3 regions of the Micromonospora sp. SL1-18 genome follow, and region 2 is predicted to be linked to each of the others. Evidence: riboswitches for the same ligand, from Rfam matches in the RefSeq annotation. Region 2 holds a riboswitch; each other region holds the start of a gene.
What was found. A riboswitch is a leader RNA that binds a small molecule or an ion and turns the genes downstream of it on or off. The one in region 2 is predicted to bind cyclic di-AMP.
Positions count from the first base shown of each region.

Region 1: linked by a shared signal. The riboswitch ahead of ACNAW0_RS14975 (coiled-coil domain-containing protein) and the one ahead of ACNAW0_RS09235 (transglycosylase family protein) in region 2 are both predicted to bind cyclic di-AMP.
Region 3: linked by a shared signal. The riboswitch ahead of ACNAW0_RS03565 (coiled-coil domain-containing protein) and the one ahead of ACNAW0_RS09235 (transglycosylase family protein) in region 2 are both predicted to bind cyclic di-AMP.

Region 1 is NZ_JBLROA010000026.1:54,641-59,024, forward strand. Features, by position in the region: gene ACNAW0_RS14965 (helix-turn-helix transcriptional regulator) at 1-42, opposite strand, end outside; gene ACNAW0_RS14970 (carbonic anhydrase) at 271-888, shown strand; gene ACNAW0_RS14975 (coiled-coil domain-containing protein) at 891-1,910, opposite strand; cyclic di-AMP (ydaO/yuaA leader) riboswitch at 1,915-2,046, opposite strand; gene ACNAW0_RS14980 (YibE/F family protein) at 2,200-3,543, opposite strand; gene ACNAW0_RS14985 (hypothetical protein) at 3,741-4,004, shown strand; gene ACNAW0_RS14990 (metal-sensitive transcriptional regulator) at 4,052-4,351, opposite strand.
Region 2 is NZ_JBLROA010000014.1:793-5,176, forward strand. Features, by position in the region: gene ACNAW0_RS09225 (hypothetical protein) at 18-254, opposite strand; gene ACNAW0_RS09230 (YbaB/EbfC family DNA-binding protein) at 430-891, opposite strand; gene ACNAW0_RS09235 (transglycosylase family protein) at 1,075-1,734, opposite strand; cyclic di-AMP (ydaO/yuaA leader) riboswitch at 1,734-1,907, opposite strand; gene ACNAW0_RS09240 (glycoside hydrolase family 3 protein) at 2,050-3,870, opposite strand; gene ACNAW0_RS09245 (LLM class flavin-dependent oxidoreductase) at 4,069-4,384, shown strand, end outside.
Region 3 is NZ_JBLROA010000005.1:54,620-59,003, reverse strand. Features, by position in the region: gene ACNAW0_RS03570 (hypothetical protein) at 1-61, opposite strand, end outside; gene ACNAW0_RS03565 (coiled-coil domain-containing protein) at 170-1,237, opposite strand; cyclic di-AMP (ydaO/yuaA leader) riboswitch at 1,242-1,375, opposite strand; gene ACNAW0_RS03560 (cation diffusion facilitator family transporter) at 1,521-2,435, opposite strand; gene ACNAW0_RS03555 (HelD family protein) at 2,523-4,384, opposite strand, start outside.

The DNA.
Region 1 (4,384 bases), on a different contig from region 2:
ACCGCTCCCGTTCTCGCCCGCTGTCGTCGCCATGCTGGCCATGGTATGGCCCCGGCCCGGGCTTCCCCGCTCCTGCCCCAGTCCGGCGGCCGGCGGCCCCGCCCCACCAGATCGGGTGCCCGTGAGTGGTCAAGCGGCGGCCAACACATGAAATGTGTATCACGTAAAACTTGACGTATCTTGGGCCTGGGTGTGAACGTGGTTGGCGCGGCCCTCTCCGCCGCCGACCGGTCTGACCAGGTCGTTTCGTGCGAGGACGAGGTGACTGCTGTGATACCGACCACTCCTGAGCAGGCGCTCGCCGAGCTGTACGCCGGCAACCGTCGCTTCGTCACCGGCGTACCCCGCCACCCGAACCAGGACGCCGATCACCGGGCCGCCGTCGCCGACGGTCAGCACCCGTTCGCGGTGATCGTCGGCTGCTCCGACTCCCGGCTCGCCGCCGAGATCATCTTCGACCGCGGCCTCGGGGACCTCTTCGTGGTGCGGACCGCCGGCCACACCGTCGGCCCCGAGGTGCTCGGCAGCGTCGAGTATGCGGTCACCGTGCTCGGCACCCCGCTGGTCGTGGTGCTCGGCCACGACTCCTGCGGGGCGGTGCAGGCCGCGCGCGAGGCGGTCGCCGCCGGCGCCTCTCCGGCCGGGCACCTCGGTGCGGTGGTGGAGGCCGTCGTGCCCAGCCTGCGCCAAGCGGCCCGACAGGGCGTCGAGGACGTGAACGCCATCGTCGACATCCACATCGCGCAGACCGTCGAGGCGCTGCTGGCCAGGTCGGCCGTACTCGCCGAGCGGGTGTCCGCCGGCCGGTGCGGGGTGGTCGGCATGTCGTACCGGCTCAGCGCGGGCGAGGTGCGGACGGTGGCCGAGGTGTCGGCCGGCACGCCCTAGACCTAGAGCATCGACATGTGGACGTGGTCGGTGTGGTTGGAGGGGCCGCTGTATGACCTCCAGCCTGTTGCCGGGAACCAGATCTGCCGGTTCCAGATCACGTAGTAGATGCCCAGCCGGTCGGCGTTGCGGATGAGGAAGGCGGCGACGTTGTTGCCGTACATCCGCATGTCGTTGTTGTGCCAGGGTGCGAAACCGCTCTTCTGCAGCGACCAGTCGCAGGCCCGGCCCTTCGGGTGCTCCCACGGCCCGCCGGGGCGGTAGCAGCCGGCGAAGCGGTCGAAGCCGGCTCGCCGGACCTCCTTGTAGGCGTGCAGGGTGCGCGGGGTGATGTAGCCCGAGGTGGTCGGGTCCTTCGCGGTGCGTGATTCGGCCGTCCAGCCCCCGTCGGCCGTGCGACCGGGCCCGATCCGGGCGACCGGCGAGGTGGCCGAGACCAGGCCGCCGGTGAAGCCGCGTCCGCCGACCAGCTTCAGCGCCTTCTCCGCCTCGGCCTTCTCGCGCGCCATCGCGTTGGCCTGCTTCTGCTGCTCGCGTACCTCGGCGTCGAGGGCGAGCTTGGCCTGCTCGGCCCGGGTCTTCGCCGCGTTGGCCGCCGCGAGCTTCTGCGCGTTGACCAGGTTCAGCTCGTCCAGGCCGGCGGCCCGCTGGACGAACGTGTCGGGCGTGTTGCTCTCCAGCAGCATGGCCAGCACGCCGACCCGGCCGGTGCGGTACGACTGCGCGGCGATTTGACCGACCTGTGGGCGCAGCGCATCGAGCTCGGCCCGTGCCGCGTTTATCTCGAGGGCCAGTTGGAGCTGGCGCCGCTTCGACTTCGCCAGCTTCGCCTTGGCCTTGAGGTAGCCGCGGTTCGCGGCGTCCAGGACGTCCGTGATGAGCGGAGGCTCATCGTCCTCCTCGTGCCCAGAAGGGGTGGGGTTGGTGGGCGCGGCCATGGCCGGGGTCGGCCCGGCGACGATGGCGAGCGCGGCAAGCACGGCCACCACAGGTGTCAAGCAGCGGCGCAGGGGTGCCGTCACAGTGTTCCCTTCCGTCGACCGCCGGCCGGGTTAGCTGCCGGGTTCGGGACGGAAGTGGCCCCTACCGCTGGCGCGGATTCACCCCAGGTGCGTTGGTTCCCCGGCTCGCCCTCGGGCGATTGGGCGGCGGCACCGCAGGCGCTGGTGCACGCCTTCAGCGGTGGCCGGAGGGAGATTACCTGACAATCCATGCGGTGAGCTACGCCCAGAAGCCGACCAATGGCGCGATTTCGGCGTAGCTCTGCGTGACCAGCATCGCGTTCGCAATCGATGGTCACGCTGCGGAGTGTCACCATGCGACCTCCGTACCTCCGTCCGCGCCGCGCCGCCCCGTGACCGCTCCGCCGAGCGCCTCCAGGGCGTCGTCCCGCTCGGCGGGCGGCCGGGCGGCCGGCGGCCCGGAGGGCGGCACGGTGTCCGTTCCGGCGCCCCGGCGGGTGTCCGTCGCGGCGCCCCGGCCCGCAGTGGTGACGAGGGCGGCCAGGCCGGTGGTCAGCGGTACGGCGGCGATCAGGCCGAGCGTCGCCACCGCGCTGCGGACGATCTCCGTGGCCATGAATTCGCTGGTCAGGATCTCGCTCAACGGGCGCGAGTCGGCGACGAGCAGGAGCAGCAGCGGCAGCGACGCGCCCGCGTACGCCAGGACGATGGTGTTGACCGTGGAGGCGATGTGCGCGCGGCCCACCCGGGTGGCCGCCCGGTAGAGCTGGAGCCGGGACAGCCCCGGATTCGCGTACGCCAGTTCGGTGACCGTGGCCGCCTGGGTGACGGTGACGTCGTCCAGCACGCCGAGTGAGCCGATGATGATGCCGGCCAGGAGCAATCCGTGCAGGTCTACGTCGTGCTGGAACATCGACAGGGTGGCGGCGTCCTCGCTGCCGAAGCCGGTCAGATGGGTGGCCGCGATGGCCAGGGCACCGAGGAGCCCGGTCAGCACCAGGCTGCCCAGGGTGCCGAGCACCGCCACCGAGGTCTGCGCGGTGATCCCGTGGGTCAGGTACAACACCACGAACATGATCAGCGCGGACCCGACGATCGCCACCAGCAGCGGCGGCTGGCCGGCGTTGATTCCGGGCAGCACGAAACCGAGCAGGAGGGCGAAGCTCGCGACCAGGCCGCCCAGCGCGGCCAGCCCGCGCCAGCGGCCGAACGCGACGATGACGACGCCGAACAGCACGACCAGCCAGACCAGTGGCGCGCCGCGCTGGTGCTCGGCGATCTGGTAGCTCTTCGCCGTCGGGTCGGCCGGGTCAGTCAGCTCGACCAGCATGATCGCGTCGCCGACCTCGACCCGGGGCGCCCCGGGCCCGGTCGGGACGGGCACCTCGACCTGCTGCCCGGCGTCCGGGCCCTGCTCGACGGTGACGGTGACGGTCCCGCAGGGGCCGGTGGAGTCGCCTGGGCCGCCCTCCGGCGATTCCGGCGTGGGCGGGCAGGACTCGGTCACCACCCGGGTCACCGTGCCGTGGTAGCGCGGCACCTCCGCGTTGCCCGCCGGCTCCCGCGTGTCCCGTGGCCAGAGCGCGAGCGCGGCGACCACGGTGACCAGGAACAGCGGCACCACCGTCGCGACGAGGACCTGCCGCACCCCCTTCGGAGCGGACGGGGCGGGACGGGTGTGGTCGGCGCCCATGGCGGGTCTCCCAACGATTGACAGCGGGACACGTGTCGCCGGGCCGGTCGGGTCACCGGCCGGCGGTGGCACCGGCTGAAGAAGCAGGCCGGTCGCCGCCGCGGAATGGTAGCCAGGCCGGCAGCGGGTCGTAGCGGACGAGTGGTGTCCGGTGGTTCCTCCCGGCCCGCCCCGCCGCGCCCGCTAGCGTGGTCCTCGTGCGTACGGCGCCAGCGGTGATGACCGGACCGTGGGTCCGGCTCCTGCTGCTGATCAGTGCCCTGGTCGGGCTGACCGCCATGCACACCCTCGGCCATGGGACGCACGCCACCGGCGGCGACCCGGCGGCGCACGCGGCGGCCGGGCACGCCGTCGCGCCGGATGCGGCGGCCGGTCTGACCGACGACTGCCAGGGCGACGGCTGCACCCAGCGCTCGCCCGGCGGATCTTGGACGCCCAGCAGGCCGAGTTCGACGCCATGAAGAAGCTGCTCGACCGGCTCTGAGCCCGCCGTCGCCGGAAGTCCTGATCAGCCCCGCTTCATCAGCCGGCCGACGGCGGCCATCATCTCGGTGGCCATCTCGTCGGCGCGGCCCTCGGCGGCGCCCTCACGCATGCAGTGCCGGGCGTGCCCGTCGAGCAGCCCGAGGCCGACCTTGTCCAGGGCGGCCTGGATGGCGGAGATCTGGGTCAGCACGTCGATGCAGTAGCGGTCGTCCTCGACCATCTTCTCGATGCCGCGGACCTGGCCCTCGACACGGCGGAGCCGCGCGAGCAGCTGTTCCTTGCTGGCGGTGTAGCCCCGGGTCGGGGTCGTCGGTGCGGTCATGACGTTGAGGATAGCCTACCCCTCGGGGGTATG
Region 2 (4,384 bases):
TCCCAGGCCGCACGGGATCACCGGCCGTGGCCGCGGGCCACGGTCGTCCGAAGTGGTGTGTCGGCCACCCCGACGTCGTCAGCGGGCCGGATCCGCCGCTCGCCGGGCATGGTGATGTCTCTGAGCTGGTGGGGTTTGTCGGGGATGTCGGTCGACCCATGGCGCGTGCCGCGCCCGGTCGCCGTGGTGGCATTGACCCGGGGTGGCGGGTCGTGGCCGGTCGTGGTCTCCGGTTGCGCCGCCCGGAGGGCCACAGTCGGAAGCTACTGTGCCGGTAGTTCATCTCGACGAAACATATTGATAGCGCTTGACCCTACTGACTTCCGGTCAGCCTGTCCATAGCTTTCGTCGCTCTCGTGACTACTTTTCTACGCACTAGACGAAAGTGGTCGGCCGCCTGGTCACGTCAGCCGTACGTCGGGTGCCCACTCAGCCTGAGCGGCCGGTCCGGGTGCCCGCGTCGCCGCTGCGGTTGAGCCGGGCCAGCACGTCCTCCATCGCCCGGCTGAACAGTTCCATCTGCCGTACCGACTGCTCCTGCAGCCCGCCGAGCCGCGCGGCCAGGGCGTCGACGTCGGCCCGCGCCGAGGAATTGACCTGGGCGTCGAGGTCGGCGAGGGCGGCGTTGACGGCCACCACGACATGCCCGCAGACCGCTGCCCACCCTGCCTCGGCCAGCTCGGGTTCGACGACGACGGACTGGATCCGACCACCCTGGACGGCCACAGCGCGCACGCGTCCGTCGGCCGCGCTGCCCTCGGCGCGGAGCAACTGTTCCGGGTCGACGTCAGCATGCTCGGTGGCCCGGGACCGCATCGAGGACAGCGCCTGCTGGGTCCTGGTGAGCAGCTCATCGAGGCTCGCGGCCGCGGTGAACGGGTCGTTGGTCATAGCCGCGCTTTCTTCACGTCTTTCCGGAGCATGGTGACCATAGCAACCACGCCCGCCGGCACCGACCCGGCCCGGTGCCGCCTAACGGTCTGTTTCACGCAAGGAGTGGCCACCCCGGGCGGGGTGGCCACTCCTTGTTCAGCGCGGGACGCGGGGCGGCGGATGCCGCCCGGCTCGCGGGCGTCAGTGCAGGCTCAGCTGCTGGCCCGGGAAAATCAGGCCTGGGTCGTCGCCGACCACCTGCTTGTTGCGCTCGTACAGCGCGTGCCAGCCGCCGGTGAGGCTCCGCTCCTGGGCGATCTCGGACAGCGTGTCACCGCGCTCGACCACGTAGGTTTCGGCGCCGCCTGTGCTCGGCGCGGTACGCCGGTAGCTGCGGGTCGCCGGTCGCTCGTCCCGCGACGCCCGCTTGCTGGTCGCCTTCTTCGGCGAGTTCTGGCTGGCGGACTCCGACGTGGACGAGTAGTGCTTCGTCGAGCCGCCCTTCTTGCCGCAGACCGGCCAGGCCCCGATGCCCTGCCCGTCGAGGACCTTCTCGGCGATGGCGATCTGCTCACTGCGGCTGGCCAGGTCGGCCCGGCTGGCGTACCTCTGGCCGCCGTAGCCGTTCCAGGTGCTCTTCGAGAACTGGAGACCGCCGTAGTAGCCGTTGCCGGTGTTGATGTGCCAGTTTCCGCCGGACTCGCACTGGGCGACGGCGTCCCAGTTCACGCTGGACGCGCTGGCCGGGGCGGCTGGCCCGAGGACGGCGGCGGCACCGGTGGCGGCGCCGACGACCAACGCCCCGACGACGACGCGACGCTGGGTGAGTCGTCGATTACGTGCGACGTATTCAGTTGCCATGTGGGTTTCCTCCACGCCGACGAGGTGAGCTGTCGGGTTCGGGCCGAGGAGCCCGGCCGCCGGACGGCGGCTTCACCCCGAGGTGTCGAGCACCGAGGAACTTGTGGGTCCCCCGCTCCCGCCTGAGGTCCAGGTACCGACGGGCCGGCGGCGGGATTAGGCGTTACCGGCCCGTGGTGTCCGCGATCGCGAACACAGCCGACGTTAGGGACGGAATCGGACGATCGCCCACTTCTTGTGAAGTTCTTCACCCGGCCGAGCGAAGGCCGCACCATACGAGTTGCGTAACGTCCACAGGTGCCTTACAAGCGCCCTTCAGTACGTCAGGCCGAAGCCCTGCGGGAAGAGCGGAAGCTGGCCGTCACCGGCGTTGATGGGCTGCTGGCTGGCGGAGTTCATCCAGGTCATCGGCAGTTTTCCGGTCGGCACGTACCCGCCGAAGAGGACGTCGGCCACGCCGGCACCCTCGGTGCCCGGAAGCCAGGCGGCGAGCAGCGCGGTCCAGTTCGGCAGCTCGCTGGCAACGTCCAGCGGCCGGCCGGAGACCAGCACCACAATCACGGGTACGCCGGCATTGCGCAGGGTCGCGATGGTGCGCAGGTCCTCCCGGTCCAGGCTCATGGCGCCGGTGCGGTCGCCCTGGCCCTCGGCGTACGGTGTCTCGCCGACCACCGCGATCGCGGCCCGGTAGCTGCTGTTGATGCCGGTGCCGCGCTGGTTGTAGGTGACCGTCGTGGTCGGACCGACCGCGGCACGGAGGCCCTGGAGGATGCTTGTGCCGGGGGTGATGTTGCCCGACGAGCCCTGCCAGGAGATGGTCCACCCGCCGCTCTGGTTGCCGATGTTGTCGGCGTTCTTGCCGGCCACGAAGATCTTGTTGTTGTCCCGGGCCAGCGGCAGAACGCCGCCGGAGTTCTTCAGCAGCACCTGGGACTCGCGGACGGCCTGCCGGGCGAGCGCCCGGTGCGCGGCGCTGCCGACCGTCGGGGTCCAGCTCCGGTCGGTGTACGGCCGCTCGAAGAGGCCGAGCTCGAACTTCTTGGTGAGGATCCGCCGGTTGGCGTCGTCGATCCGGCTCATCGGCACGTGCCCGTTCTGCACCTCGGCGCGGAGCATGCTGATGAAGGTCTTCCAGGTGGTGGGGACCATGACCATGTCGATACCGGCGTTGATCGCCATGGTGACCTCGGCGGCGGTGAAGCCGGCTTTGCCGTCGATCTGGTCGATGCCGTTCCAGTCGGAGACGACGAAGCCGGAGAAGCCCAGCTCTCCCTTGAGGACGGTCGTGATCAGGTACTGGTTGCCGTGCATCTTCACGCCGTTCCAGCTGCTGTAGGAGATCATCACCGCGCCGACGCCACGCTGCACCGCCGCCTGGAATGGGGGCAGGTGGACGGCCCGCAGGTCGGCCTCGCTGAGCTGGGTGTTGCCCTGGTCCACCCCGCCGGTGGTGCCGCCGTCGCCCACGTAGTGCTTGGCGGTGGCGAGCACCGAGGTGGCCCCACCGAGCGTGCTGCCCTGCAGGCCGGTGACCAGGGTGGACATGCTCGACGGCAGATCGGGGGTCTCACCGAACGACTCGTAGGTACGACCCCAGCGGTCGTTGCGGGCGACGCAGAGGCAGGGCGCGAAATCCCAGTCGACGCCGGTGCCAGCGACCTCCTCGGCCACGGCCTGGCCGATCTGCTGCACCAGTGCCGGGTCGCGGGTCGCCCCCAGGCCGATGTTGTGCGGGAAGATCGTCGCCCCGTACACGTTGTTGTGCCCGTGCACCGCGTCAACGCCGTAGATCATCGGGATCGCCAGCGGGGTGGCGAGGGCACCGCGCTGGAAGCCGTCGTACATGTCCGCCCAACCGGTGGCGGTGTTGGGCGTGGGCGCGGATCCGCCGCCGGAGAGCACCGAACCGAGCCGGTACGCGGTGATGTCGCTCGCCGTGACCGAGCCCCGCTCGGCCTGGGTCATCTGGCCGATCTTCTCGTCCAGGGTCATCCGGGAGAGCAGGTCGGCGACGCGGGTGGCGACCGGCAGCGTCGGGTCCTGGTACGGGTAGCCGGCGGCGGTGGCCGGGGCGGGCGCGCCCAGGGCGGTGACCGCGACGAGGAGGGCGAGGCCGAGGGGGCGGTGGCGGATCACGGGTCACTCCTTCCGGAGGAACGCTGAGGCCGTTCACCAGCACCCTATGCCGGTCAGACATTCATCGATACCACTGAGTTAGGCACATCGTGAACAAACCTTGCGGTTCCGGGAGCGGCGGGCGCGTCATCCCGGCACGGACTACGGTGGCGAGGTCCGGCAGGGCCGCCGGGCCCAGGAATATGCAGGCGGAGAGACATGACTGACTACGGACACGAGTTGGCCTTCGGCGGCTTCATCACCCCCGCCGCCGACCAGTTCGAACAGGTGGTGGCGCTCGCCAAGCTCTGCGAACAGGTCAACCTGGACCTGGTCACCTTCCAGGACCACCCGTACCAGCCAGGCTTCCTGGACACCTGGACGCTCATGTCGTTCGTGGCCGCGGCGACCAGCCGAATCCGGCTGGCCGGAAACGTGCTCAACCTGCCCCTGCGCCAGCCGGTGGTGCTGGCGCGCAGCGTGGCCAGCCTGGACCTGCTCACCGGCGGCCGGGTCGAGCTGGGCCTCGGGGCCG
Region 3 (4,384 bases), on a different contig from region 2:
GCGCGGTGACCAGGTGCAGGGTGAGCAGGGCCTTGCGTCCGGCGGGTGAGAGTCGGCTCATGCCCCGATGCTCGGTCCTCGCCGGCCCCGCGTCGTCGGACGCACGGCGACCTCCGACGTACGTCGGTGGGCGTAGGTGGCCCGCCGGGCGGCGGGCCACCGGCGAGCCTCAGTACACCGACAGGTGCACGTGGTTGGTGTGGTCGCTGGACGGGTCGCCGTTGCCGCCGCTGTACGCCTTCCAGCCGCTGCTGGGCAGCCAGATCTGCTTGTACCAGATCACGTAGAGCACGGCGAGCGGGTCGGCGTTGCGGATGAAGTACGCGGCCAGGTTGTTGCCGTACGTCTTGTCGCCGCCGGTGGCCACCCCGCCGAAGCCGCCCTTCTGGGCGGCGAAGTCGCAGGCCCGGCCCTTGGGGTGCTCGCCCGAGCCGCTGGGCCGGTAGCAGGAGACGTAGCGGGTGAACCCGGCCGCCTTGGCCTGCTGGAGCGCGTGCATCATGCGCGGGGTGATGCAGCCGTTGGCCGGGGTCGGGTCGTTCACGCTGCACGACTCCGAGGGCCAGGAGCCGTCGGCGTTGCGCGGTGCCGCCTTGGCGTTGGCCCGCGAGGTGCCCTGCACGCTGCCCCCGCCGCTCGTGCTGGCGGCCTTCTTGTTGGCCAGTTCCAGCGCGTGTTCCGCCTGTTCCTTGCGCTTGGCCATCACCGCGACCTGCTTGCGTTGCTCCCGGATCTCGCCGTCGAGCGCGGCCTGGGTGCGGGTGGACTGGTCCCGGGTGTCGATCAGGTTGCGCAGCGCGCGGTCCTCGTGCGCGGCGACCTGTTGCAGCGTGGCGGCCCGGTCCATGAAGCCCTCCGGGCTGCTGGTGTCGAGCAGCGCCGCGGCGGTGCCGAGCCGCCCGGTCCGGTACGCGACCCCGGCGATCTCGCCGACCTTGGCGTCGCGTACGCCCAGCTCGGCGTTGACGGTCTTGAGCTGGGTGGTGAGCTGTTGCTGCCGCTGCACCGACCGCTTCAGCGCCGCCCGCGCGTCCAGCCAGCCCTTGCTGGCCGCGTCGAGCTGAGCGCGCAGCGCCGGGGTGCCGCCCTCGTCGCCGGGCGGGGCGGCAAGCAGGCCGGTCGGGGCGGCCGCCGAGGCGGGGGAGACCGGCGCGGCCGCGACGCCGAGGGCGAGCGTCGCGACGAGCAGGGCCGCCAACCGGGCGGCCGTCCGTCGTACAGGTGCCACAGGTGGCATTCACGTGTCCTTCCGTCAACCGCCGACCGGGTTAGCTGACGGGTTCGGGACGGAAGATCCCTACCGCTGACGCGGATGCACCCCAGGAACGTGGTTCCCCGGCTCGCCGTGCTGCTGGCGATTAGGCGACGGCCGCCGCCCCGGCGCCGAAACGCGCCGCCGGGTGGAGACCGCGACCGAGCCTACCGGCCGTACGCCGACCGGCCCCCGGCGACGGGGACCGAGAATCGGGCTAAAGCCGGCACAGATGCACAATAGCCACTTGAATTTAAGTTTGTCCTAATTACCACTCCACAGGTCCGCATGCGCCGGTTGACGCTCCGGGTTCGATCTGCAACGTGGCGTGATCGATCCGGAAGTCCTCGTGCAGTGCGGCCCGCGCCGCGGCCAGCACCTCGCCCACCTCCGCGCCGGGCGTCGTGGTCAGGTGCGCCGAGGTCACGTCCATGCCCGAGGTGAGGGTCCAGACGTGCAGGTCGTGCACCTCGGCGACCCCAGGCACAGCGGCCAGCCGATCGCGCACCGCGGTCACCTGGAGGTGCTCCGGGGCGGCCTGCACCAGGATGCGCACCGCGGCCCTGCCGAGCCGCCAGGTGCGCGGCAGGATGAACAGCCCGATCGCGACGGCGACCAGCGGGTCGGCCCACCACCAGTCGGTGAACGTGATGACCAGGGCGGCGGCGATCACCCCGAGCGAGCCCAGCACGTCGCCGAGCACCTCCAGATACGCTCCGCGCACGTTGATGCTCTCCTGCGCGCCCGTCCGCAGCAGCGCGAACGCGGCCAGGTTGGCGAGCAGGCCGAGCACCGCCACGGCCAGCATCGGCCCGGCGAGCACCTCCGGCGGCCTGCCGAACCGGCGTACCGCCTCGACGAACACGTAGGCGGCGACCGCGCCGAGCAGCACCGCGTTGGCGAGCGCGGCCAGCACCTCCAGCCGGTAGAGCCCGAAGGTGCGTTGCGGATCGGTGTTGGCCCGCCGGGTGGCGGTGATCGCGGCGAGCGCCATGCCGATGCCAAGCACGTCGGTGAACATGTGCCCGGCGTCGGAGAGCAGGGCCAGCGAATCGGTGGCGAACGCGGTCCCCGCCTCGGCCAGCATGAGGGCGGCGAGCAGCCCGAGCGCGGCCCAGAGCCGACCCCGGTGGCGGTGTGCGGCGTTGGTGACCGTGCCGCTGTGGTCATGACCTGCGCCCACGCCCACACCCTTTCGCCCGTCACCCCGGCGGGGCCCAATTTATGCTCACATCGCTATGTATGCAAGTGAGCCGGGGCCCGACCGTCGTCAGCCGACCGGGTCGAGGGTGGTCAGGCGCTGGGTGGCCCGGGACAGCGCCACGTAGAGGGTCCGTACGCCCGAACCCTGATCGGCCCGGATCTCGCTCGGCGCCACCAGCACCACCCCGTCGTACTCCATGCCCTTGGCCTGGAGGCTGGTCACCACCTGGAGTCGGCCGCCGCCGAGGTCGCCCAGCCAGCCGGCGACCTCGTCCCGGCGCGGCACCGGCGTGATCACGCCGACCGTCCCTTCGACCTCGGCCAGCAGCGCGCCGGCCGCGGCCACGGTCGCGGCCGGCAGCTCGGCGGCGGGCACGATCCGCTCGACCGGCGGCACCCCGGTGGAGCGCACCGCGGTCGGCAGCGCCAGGTCCGGGTAGCGGCGGCGGATCTCCGCCGCCGCCACCGCGAAGATCTCGGCGGAGTTGCGGTAGTTGGTGGTCAGCTCGTACCGGTACCGGCGGCGCTGCCCCAGCGCCTGGTCCCGGGCCCGGGTCAGCTCACCCGCGTCACCCGTCCAGGCGGTCTGCGCCGGGTCGCCCACCACGGTCCAGGAGGCCAGCCGGCCCCGGCGGCCGATCATCCGCCACTGCATCGGGGAGACGTCCTGCGCCTCGTCGACCACCACGTGGGCGTAGTCGCGGTAGTCCTCCGGGCGCTCCCGGGCGGCGGCCCGGGCCGCCCGCTGCCGGTCGGCGAACGTGCTCAGCTCGCGAACGCCCCCGGCGAGCTGGAACGGGTCGCGCCTCGGCTTCGCCCGCTGCACCGGCTTGCCGAGCAGCGCGTCCAGCTCGTCCAGCAGCGCGATGTCGGCGATGGTCGGCCCCTCGGCGTCCAGGGTCCGGTACGCCCGCGTCAGCAGCCGGATCTCGTCGGCCGCCAGGATCCCGCCGGCGTACCGGCGCAGCCGCTCGGGGCGGGCCAGCCAGCCGAGCACGTGCCGCGGGTGCAGCCGGGGCCACCAGGCCTTGAGGAACTCGCGGAACTCCGGCCGCTCGATGATCTCGTCCTCGAACGCGGGCTGCTCCGGCAGCCGGCCGATCCGCAGCCCGCGAGCCTGTCCGTACAGGGCGGCGAGGACGGCGTCGAAGCCGCCCCGTCGCACCTCGTTGCGGCGCGCGCCGCGCGGCAGGGCCCGGTCCCGGATCGCGTCCAGCTCGGCCCGGCCCAGCCGGAGCAGCTCGCCCCGGTAGAGCAGGCGCAGCTCGGTGGGGGAATCCGGCACCGCGTCCCGGACCGCGCGTTCCAGCACCCGGCGCATCCGCAGCGACCCCTTCACCGCCGCCACCTCCGGCAGGTCGGTACGGGTCGCCGACATGCCCGGGAAGAGCGAGCCGAGCGAGTGCAGGGTGGCGGTCTCCTCGCCGAGCGAGGGCAGTACCGAGGCGATGTACTCGACGAACACGCCGGACGGGCCGACCACCAGGATGCCGCCGCCGGCGTACCGGGACCGGTCGGAGTAGAGCAGGTACGCGGCCCGGTGCAGCGCGACCGCGGTCTTGCCGGTGCCCGGGCCGCCGGAGACGATCGTGACCCCCGAGCCGGGGGAGCGGATCGCCTCGTCCTGCTCGCGCTGGATGGTCGCGACGATGTCCCGCATGCCCCGCCCGGTGGCCCGGGACAGCGTGGCCAGCAGCGCGCCGTCGCCGACCACCGCCATGTCCGGTGGCGCCGCCTCCGGGTCCAGGAGGTCGTCCTCGATCCGGGTGACCCGCTCCGCCGACGACTGGATGGTGCGCCGGCGTACCACGCCCATCGGCTCGGCCGGGGTGGCCCGGTAGAAGGCGGCGGCGGCCGGCGCCCGCCAGTCCACCACCAGCGTCTCGGCGTTCTCCCCGCGCACGCCGAGCCGCCCCACGTGCAGCACCT